4 regions of the Cohnella sp. 56 genome follow, and region 1 is predicted to be linked to each of the others. Evidence: riboswitches for the same ligand, from Rfam matches in the RefSeq annotation. Region 1 holds a riboswitch; each other region holds the start of a gene.
What was found. A riboswitch is a leader RNA that binds a small molecule or an ion and turns the genes downstream of it on or off. The one in region 1 is predicted to bind cyclic di-AMP.

Region 1 (2,199 bases):
CGCGAACTTGGTGAAGATAAAAATCAACGTAATGCTGAGCGTCGTCAGCATGCCGATCGTATTGACAGCCAGCCTCGTCACCCAGCCGTGCGGCCTGAGCTTGATCCAGCGCACCATCATGCCGAGCTGCGACAGCGTGAACGGGATGAATACGCCGACCGCATACAGCGGGATGAGGTTCTCGGTATTCCCGTGGAATACGACGACGAGCAGAGCGGAGAAGACGCCGAGGAAAATAATGCCGTTGGAGTAGCCGAGACGGTCGCCGCGCACCATGAAGGCGTGGGGCATATAGCGGTCCTTCGCCAGCATGAACGCCAACAGGGGGAAGGCGGAGTATGCCGTATTGGCCGCCAGCATCAGAATAAGCGCGGTCAGCGCCTGGATAATGTAATAAATTGTGCCGCGCCCGAAGGTCGCTTGGGCGATCTGCGAGACGACCGTCTGCTTCTCGTCGGGCGCGATGCCGTACCAGTAGGCAAGCAGGCTGATGCCGATAAACATCGCGCCGAGGATCGTTCCCATCATGATCAGCGTGGCGGCGGCATTGCGCTCGGCCGGCTTCTTGAAGTTGGGAATCGCATTGGATACGGCCTCGACCCCGGTGAGTGCCGAGCAGCCGGAGCTGAACGCCTTGAGCAGCAGGAACAGGCTCACGTTGGACACGGCGGCGCCGAATTCGGGCACATGCGCGTCGACGCCGCCCACGGCGTACTTGACGATGCCCGAGCCGATGAGGACGAAGATCGCGACGACAAACAGGTAGATCGGCGTCGCCAGCACGGATGCGGACTCGGTCACGCCGCGCAGATTCATGAGCGTCAGGACGAGTATGATGACGAGCGCGATCAGGACGCGGTGATCGTGCAGCGAAGGAAAGGCGGACGTAATCGCGTCGGTGCCCGCGGAGGAGCTGACCGCCACCGTCAGAATATAATCGACCAGCAGGGAGCCGCCGGCCAGCAGACCTGTCGATACGCCGAGATTGTGTTTGGCTACGATATAGGCGCCCCCGCCTGCCGGGTAGGCGTAGATCGTCTGGCGATAAGACAGGATGAGTATGAATAGTAGTCCGAGCACCGCCAGCGAGATCGGCACCGAATACCAGACGGCCGCGAACCCCGCTGCCATGAGCACGAGCAGGATCTGCTCCGTGCCGTAGGCGACCGACGACAGGGCATCGGATGACAAGACGGCGAGTGCCTTGAATTTGCCCAGCTTCGCGCCCTCGATCTCCGCACTCTTCATCGGTCTGCCGATCAAGAACCTTTTAACTTTGCTGACCATAGCTCTGCTCCTTTGCTGTTCCGGGCCTGGTCGTGCCATCGGCAAAAAGCCGCGGGAAAGAATCTCCCGCAGCTGATTCGTCGGCGAATAGCGGCGCAGGTTCCTCTTCCGGACGCTTGCGAGGTTAGCTGTCGGATTCGGGCTCGGCAAGCAGCCCTACGCTTGAACGCATCAAGCGATTCACCCCGGGATAGCCGGCCTGGCGGGCAGCGGCTTCCTGTTGGTTCCCCCGTTCCCGCTCCTGCGGGATTCAGCGATTAGGATGTGTGATTGAACACGAAATGAATCATAAGGCACGCTCCATCTTCATGTAAACTGCCGCCGATACACATGAAACGGCATAGCGCACCGTTAGCGACGCAAGAGAGCGATTACATGCAAGCGGCTCATGCATTATCGCGTTCGGACACATTCGCGCGCGATTTATCGCAACTTTTATGACGCGAAGCCCTGCCGGGGCGCGTCAGATGCTGCGCAAGGACGTCCTCGCGCGGGCGAGCAGGGCAGATGAATTAAATTCCTGCAAATATGCAGGCTTGAAATGGTGCGCTAACCGGCCGAGCTTAATACCTGCAAATATGCAGGCTTTTCGTCCATTTGGGCGCAAATTCAGCGCCAGGCGCCTGAAAGGATGTACGGATGCAGGAATTCGCTCCGCCGCCGGCATTCGCTGCCTAAAAAGATGCACATATGCAGGCTTTGCCGATGACCATGACCATGTCGATACCAGCACCGATGATCATGCCCATGCCGACGCCAATACCGATTACCAATGCCAATGCCCATGACCCGACGCCAGTGCCGACGCCCATAACCATGCCGATGACCATGCCGAGCCAGTGCCGACGCCCATGACCATGCCAATGACCATGACCATGTCGATACCAGCACCGATGATCATGCCCATGCCGA
Region 2 (2,199 bases), on a different contig from region 1:
GGCTCGACTACTATTGGGATACTTCGCCCAAGGACGTCCAGCATACGGTATTCCGCGAGCAGATTCGGCTGGCCAAGCGTGTGAACAAGCCGATCGTCATCCATAACCGGGATGCGCACGAGGATATTGTCCGCATTTTGCGCGAGGAGGGCGCCGCAGAGGTTGGCGGCATCATGCACTGCTTCTCGGGCAGCTGGGAGACGGCCAAGCAATGCCTCGATATGAACTTCTATATATCCTTCGGAGGACCGGTCACTTTTAAAAATGCGAGGGTGCCAAAAGAGGTATTATCGCGTATACCGCTGGACCGTCTGCTCATCGAAACGGATGCCCCATATCTCACTCCGCACCCCTTCCGCGGGAAGCGCAACGAGTCGTCCTACGTCCGATTTGTCGCCGACGCAGCTGCGGAAATCACAGGCCTTTCTAGGAAAAAAATAGAAGAAATTACGAGCCGAAATGCTTACGCCTGTTTCCGACTCGAAGAAAAACCGCTAACAATCGATGAAAAATAAATATTTTCTAAGATAAAACTAGTATTTGAACATCAAATTGAAAAAATTCGGCTTAAATTTGCCTAAAAACGCTGAAATTCGCTCTTTGCACGTTCTTTACACGTTTAGGGCAGGCGGGTTATTATCTTATCCAGAAGTCCGAATATGACATTCCTTTTCCAGTACGCTTAATCTCCCTGAACAGGGGAGCGGGGGACCCGACGCGGACGATGACCGGCTTGGTGCGTCATCCATGCGGCTGAGCAATCTAGGGGTGAATCGCATCGATCGGATGCGAAGGGCGACTCTCCACGTCCGAACCCGACAGCTAACCTCGCAAGCGTAGTAGAGAGAGGTAACCTCGTGCTGCCCTATCGTCCCTCGTCCAGTTGAGCGGAAGCCACGACCAGGTCCTCTGTCGCAGGCTTTTTTTGTGCCCGAATTCACGTATTCGGTGCTCAAGGCCGGCGCGGACCGCTCTCGCTGAAGCAATCCCGGGACTACGGAGGCGCATGAACAGACCTCGACAGCTGGGCAAGGCGGCGCATTAAGCCGGTGTGCAAGCCGCTCCACACCGTGCCTCCAGCGCCGTTATCACAAATGGATAGTCGCGTCAGACGAAATCATGTAGAACAGTCGACGGCGAGGCTATGAAGGAGGAACGAGAGAAATGGGTGCAATCCCCATCCAAGGGACCCATGATCCACGACCGACCGGCAAGCTTACCGCAGCGCGATGGTTGCATGAGCATCTGCGTTTGATTCTCTTGAGCGCAATCTTGTCCTTTGCTCTTACCATCTGTCTCATCATGCTGCTGCACGGCGCGTCCGCCAAGAGCGTGACCGTCGTGGACGGCGGGAAATCTACCGTCATCCAAACCCGCACTACCGATGTCTCGGCCCTGCTGAAGGAGCAGAGCATCACGGTCGGTCCAAACGATCAGCTGTCGGCAGCGCTGACGTCTTCCGTAGAGGACGGCACGCGCGTCGTCATCGATCGCGCAATAGGCATTCAGCTTGTCGCGGACGGGAAGATAGAGACCAAATATACAACAGTCGATACGGTAGGGGATCTGCTTAAGGCGGAGGGCATCGCGCTCTCCCCCGAAGACAAAGTAACGCCGGCCGTGTCGGCCCGCATTGACGAGGGCACACAGATCAAGATCGTCCGCGTCAAGCGCGAGGTCGTCACGACAGAGCATCCGCTTGAATACAAGGTCGTCAAGACACAAGATAAGACGATGCTTGAGGGCAAGCAGAAGGTCGTACAGACCGGACAAAGAGGCTTGCTGGTGAAAAAGTTCGAGCGCGTCTACGAGGACGGCAAGCTCGTCGACGAGCAATTGGTCTACAAGTCGCTGGCACAGCCGGCGGTGCAGCAGGTCGTGGCGGTCGGCGCCAAGAAAAAAGCCGCCGTCGCAACGCTCGCTTACAGCGAAGAAGCAGGCGCCAAGACGCTCCAGTTGAACGGCAAAACCGTCAACGTCAAACGCGTCATGTCGGGTGTGACGCTGACCGCCTATTCGGCGGGTCCGGCATCGACCGGCAAGGATGTAGGCGATCCGGGATACGGCATCACCGCATCCGGCACCCAAGTCGTGGAGGGCCGCACGGTTGCGGTCGATCCGAAGCTCGTGCCGCTGGGCTGGTGGGTGTATATCGAAGGCATCGGATTGCGCCGCGCCGAGGATACCGGCAGCGCGATC
Region 3 (2,199 bases), on a different contig from region 1:
GACCAGCCGTGGCAGGCCGCAGCGTATACGACGGCCAGCACGAACAGGACGATCTGCGGCAGCAGGAAGCCAACCATGGACAGCTTGTCGGCGGTCTTGTGCTGCCTTGCGATCTCGGCGGCGAATCCCTGCGGCATCTCGTACCGGTAGCTCAGGACTGCATCCGGCTTCACGAGCAGCTGCAGATGCGCATCGACAAGACCGGCCTTGCGGCTTTGCAGGATGACCGCGCCGGTGTCCGTGACGCGGCCGATGGGCTCCCATGCCGATGCGTCATACGCCGGCTGTTTTTTGAGCCATGCCAGCGCTTGGGCCGTCAGGCCTTCCGCATCTCTGACCGCCGCCTTGTCCTCGTCGGACATGGCACCGGCGCTCGCGGCCCATCCGACGACGGCGCCCGTCTCCATATGGAGCAGGACGCGATGGATGCCGCCGTCCGTACGCAGGTCGACCGCATACACATCCATCGGATAGCTGGCGTCCCAGTTGCTGTCGAATTCCTTGGTCAGCTTGTGCTTGGTCAGATAGGCGGCCATCCGATCGTCGCCCATATGCGTCACGGTCACATCCTTCACACGGTCCGGCGTCAGTTGCCAGTGCGTCTCGGCGTACGAGACCGCGAGCCTCTTAGCCTCTCCGCGGGAGACCGAACCTGCAGCGTCGTCTTTCATAGCGGGGACGATCGCGGGCAATACTTGCAGACAAACGAATAAAAAAAGTCCGATTCCGGCGGCGATAATCCAACGGGCTGATCTCAAAATGGTCCACTCCGATTCCGTATTATTCTAAAAAAACGCATACATCCGCCATTTAAATAACGATTCTAGCCATTACGCAGATTATCGCGGTAAAGGGCAGCCAAAACAAGAGAAAGAAGCTGAATCCTCGTAAAAATGAAGTTTAATCGCCATAGAACGGCGGTATATCTTCATTCAAGGCGATTTTTCGCTTTTCTGACGTTGTGTGTCTTGGACGGACAGACTATAATTCGATTTAATTGTTTAATTCCATCATACTACCCAGCCGAATTTCCGCAAAGAAAACGGGGGAACCACCGCATCATCCGGGGTGAATTCCGAGCGCGCAGCGCCGGATAGGGCAGCCTGTTCTGGCCCGAACCCGTCAGCTAACCTCGTAGGCTGCCAGACAGGACTACTGTGCGAAGGCACTGGAGCTCCAGTGTCTTTTTTTGCGCGCATATCGCGATTGCCGTCATGAGGTGAAGCAATTGTTCAAGAAAATCATCAGGTGGCTATACGCTTCGCCGCCCCGGGTATTGACGATCGGCTTCGCCGTCATTATTACCATCGGCGCGCTGCTGCTTCGGCTGCCCGTCTCCACGGTGTCGGGCGAGTCGACGCCGTGGCTCGAAGCCTTTTTCATCTCGAGCTCGGCCACCTGTGTGACCGGACTGACACGTCTGGACACGCTGGGCTACTTTTCCGTCTTCGGGCGGTGGGTCATTCTGATTCTCGTACAGCTGGGCGGGCTCGGCTTTATGACGATGGGCACGCTGTTCGCCTTTTTTGCCGGACGCCGGCTGTCGCTCAAGGACCGGCTTGTGCTCCAGGAGGCGATGAACCAGGGCAGCCTCGAGGGCATCGTGCGGCTCGTTCGCCGCGTGCTGATCTATGCGCTCTGCATCGAAGCGGTCGGCGCGCTGCTGTTCACCGCGCGCTTTATGCAGGACATGCATTTCCGCAAAGCTTTGTACTACGGCGTTTTTCATAGCGTCTCCTTTTTCAACAACGGGGGCTTCGATCTGTTCGGCGATTTCCGCAGCATGACGGACTACGTCGGAGATCCGTTTATGAATATTGTCGCCATGGCGCTGATTGTACTGGGCGGCGTCGGCTTCGTCGTGCTGTCCGACCTGGTCGAGCTGCGGACGCGGCGCAAGCTGTCTTATCATTCCGTAGTCGTGCTCTGGGTATCGGCGTTCCTCATCGTGCTGGGCACGATCACAATTTTTATTTTCGAATATACGAACGAGTCCACGTTTGCCCCGCTCGCATTCGGCGACAAGCTGCTCGCGGCGGCGCTGCAATCCGTCTCCACCCGCTCGGCCGGCGTGAGCACCGTCGATATCGGCTCGCTCCGCGACGCGACGCAGTTCGCGATGGTGCTCCTCATGTTCGTCGGCGCCTCGCCGGGCTCGACGGGCGGCGGCATCAAGACGACCGCGTTCGCCGTGCTCGC
Region 4 (2,199 bases), on a different contig from region 1:
CAGCACGAACGCTTTGTTGCCCGCAACCGGCCGGTTCACAAAAAAGTAATACGGCGTCACGCCGGCCCACGACAGGCGATCGAGCAGCTCACCGAGAACGGCGGGATCGTCGTTGATGCCCCGAAGGACAGGCGTCTGGTTCACCACAATCGCACCTGCCTGGTGCAGCGCTTCGAACCCTCTCTTCGCTTCCGGCGTGATCTCGCGCGGATGATTGATATGCGCCATGACATAAATCCGCTTGTCCGTGGTGGAATGCGTGCGGATCAGCTCCAGCAGCGCTTCGTCTTCGTAGATCCGCATCGGATTGAATACCGGCATCTTGGAGCCGAGCCGTATGATCTTCACATGGTCGATCGCTCTCAGCCGCTCGAAGATCGTCCGCAGCTTGGGCGTGCCGAGGATCAGGCTGTCTCCCCCCGTGAGCAGGACATTGCTGATCTCGGGATGATCCGCAATATACTGCAGCCCCGGCTCCACATTGTTCACGGCCTCCTTCACGTCGTTGCGGAACAGCCGTTTGCGGAAGCAGTATCTGCAATACGCTCCGCACACCTCTGATACGATGAGCAGTGCCGTGGATTTGTATTTGTGCTGACAGCCCTCTACGACGTAGTTGGTGTCTTCGTCCGAAGCGTCCCATCGCCCGTATTCGCCCAGCTCGTCCTCGTTGGGGATAATGAGCTTGCGGATCGGGTCATCGGGGTTGTCCCAGTCGATCAGGTTCAAGTAATAATCGTTCACGCGAAAAACGAATTTATCCGTAATGCGATGAAGCTTCTCGCGGTCCGACTCGGGGATTTGCGTCAGTTTCCCGATATCCGTTATGTACTTTGGCTGTGCCATCTTGCATCCTCCTCATCGTATCAAAATTATGTGAAGGGCCATTTTTGGCAACAAAAAAGACCCGTTGTACGGGTCAAAAGACAAACGGAGCGCAGCTCCGCCGCAAGTATTGACCCATCTATAGCTGACGAGGTTAGCTGAAGGACTCGGGATAGATGGTTCCCTACGGTCTCGCGGACCGATTCGCCCCAAAAGAGTGGTTCCCCCGCTTTCCGGATGATCCGGAAATTAAGCCAGAAGCAACTATGAAAATAAAGGTGGAATTTAAAGGAAACGTAGCTGGTAATGATGAGTATACCAAACCTTATTCATTCAAACAACCTTTGATACAAAAATAGATTGTCTGTAATTTACTGTGAATTAATAGGCGCTCGCCGCTTGAGCGGCGGCTATTACGGCTTCCTCGCGATTTGTTTGATCGCCTGAATGATGGATTCCGCATCCCAACCGACCATCAGGTCCGCATTTTCTTTAATAATAAAAGATGCGGAGTCGAGGGCATCCCGTTGAACGGCGATCACAGGCTTGTGCAGACCGTCTCTGCAGGCAATAAGCTCTTTGTTGATCCAGCGGCTGTAATCCGGGTATCCCCCGACCAGCAGAATCACGACATCGCAAAATTTCATTTTGGCTTTAATAGTTTGGTAGAGCGCTCGTTCGTCGCTTGAGCGGTTCGCGGGATGGTCGGGAGCAATCAGCGTAAAAGCAGGATCGAATTGCTCTATGCGCCGCAGCAGCTCGCATAGTTCGTCGCAGGCGCCATTGTGGTTCCAGGCATAACTTAAATACAGGTGGTACCGGTTGTTTGCTTCAGATTGAAATGACATCACGAACTCCTTTTACTCATCTGCATAAAGAGAAAGAGCCCTGATGACAGGCTCCATCGTTTATCGATGCATATGGGATCGTTAAAAGGATAACAAAAAAACAGGCGACTCACAACCTTATTTGATAAATAAAATTGTATGTATAATTTTGTATGAAAAAAACCGCCGCCGCTGTTTGCGACGACGCCGCCATGTCCGGCGCGTTATAAGCGCGTTGTATTCAGGAATTGCTCGGTTCTCCGGTGCGCATGATCGTCTCCGACGACGACGACGACATCGTCTTCCCGAAGCACGACATGAGGCCCGGGAGAGATGGATACGTTAACGCCGCGTCTTAAGGCGATGATCGTCGCGCCGGTATTTTGCCAGAACTCAAGCGCTGCGATCGTTTTTCCGATCACATGCGCGTCCGGCTTGATCTTGAGCTCGACGGGATTGTAGGGCTTCAGATTTTTGAGACGGTCGGAGGCTTCGATAATTTCCTTCAACAGCACCTCGAACTTGCGGTCTACCTCGTGTTTTTCCA

Region 2: linked by a shared signal. The riboswitch ahead of VQ071_RS28830 (ubiquitin-like domain-containing protein) and the one ahead of VQ071_RS01120 (APC family permease) in region 1 are both predicted to bind cyclic di-AMP.
Region 3: linked by a shared signal. The riboswitch ahead of VQ071_RS24075 (TrkH family potassium uptake protein) and the one ahead of VQ071_RS01120 (APC family permease) in region 1 are both predicted to bind cyclic di-AMP.
Region 4: linked by a shared signal. The riboswitch ahead of VQ071_RS22615 (KamA family radical SAM protein) and the one ahead of VQ071_RS01120 (APC family permease) in region 1 are both predicted to bind cyclic di-AMP.

What each region holds. Positions count from the first base shown of each region.
Region 1 covers NZ_JAZDQE010000001.1:251,194-253,392, reverse strand. The annotation lists gene VQ071_RS01120 (APC family permease) at 1-1,287, opposite strand, end outside; cyclic di-AMP (ydaO/yuaA leader) riboswitch at 1,386-1,553, opposite strand; gene VQ071_RS01115 (hypothetical protein) at 1,755-2,075, shown strand; gene VQ071_RS01110 (hypothetical protein) at 2,054-2,199, opposite strand, start outside.
Region 2 covers NZ_JAZDQE010000030.1:12,647-14,845, forward strand. The annotation lists gene VQ071_RS28825 (TatD family hydrolase) at 1-515, shown strand, start outside; cyclic di-AMP (ydaO/yuaA leader) riboswitch at 670-852, shown strand; gene VQ071_RS28830 (ubiquitin-like domain-containing protein) at 1,273-2,199, shown strand, end outside.
Region 3 covers NZ_JAZDQE010000017.1:70,572-72,770, forward strand. The annotation lists gene VQ071_RS24070 (hypothetical protein) at 1-671, opposite strand, end outside; cyclic di-AMP (ydaO/yuaA leader) riboswitch at 1,012-1,155, shown strand; gene VQ071_RS24075 (TrkH family potassium uptake protein) at 1,229-2,199, shown strand, end outside.
Region 4 covers NZ_JAZDQE010000015.1:42,870-45,068, forward strand. The annotation lists gene VQ071_RS22615 (KamA family radical SAM protein) at 1-846, opposite strand, end outside; cyclic di-AMP (ydaO/yuaA leader) riboswitch at 954-1,091, opposite strand; gene VQ071_RS22620 (TIR domain-containing protein) at 1,239-1,673, opposite strand; gene VQ071_RS22625 (TrkA C-terminal domain-containing protein) at 1,877-2,199, opposite strand, start outside.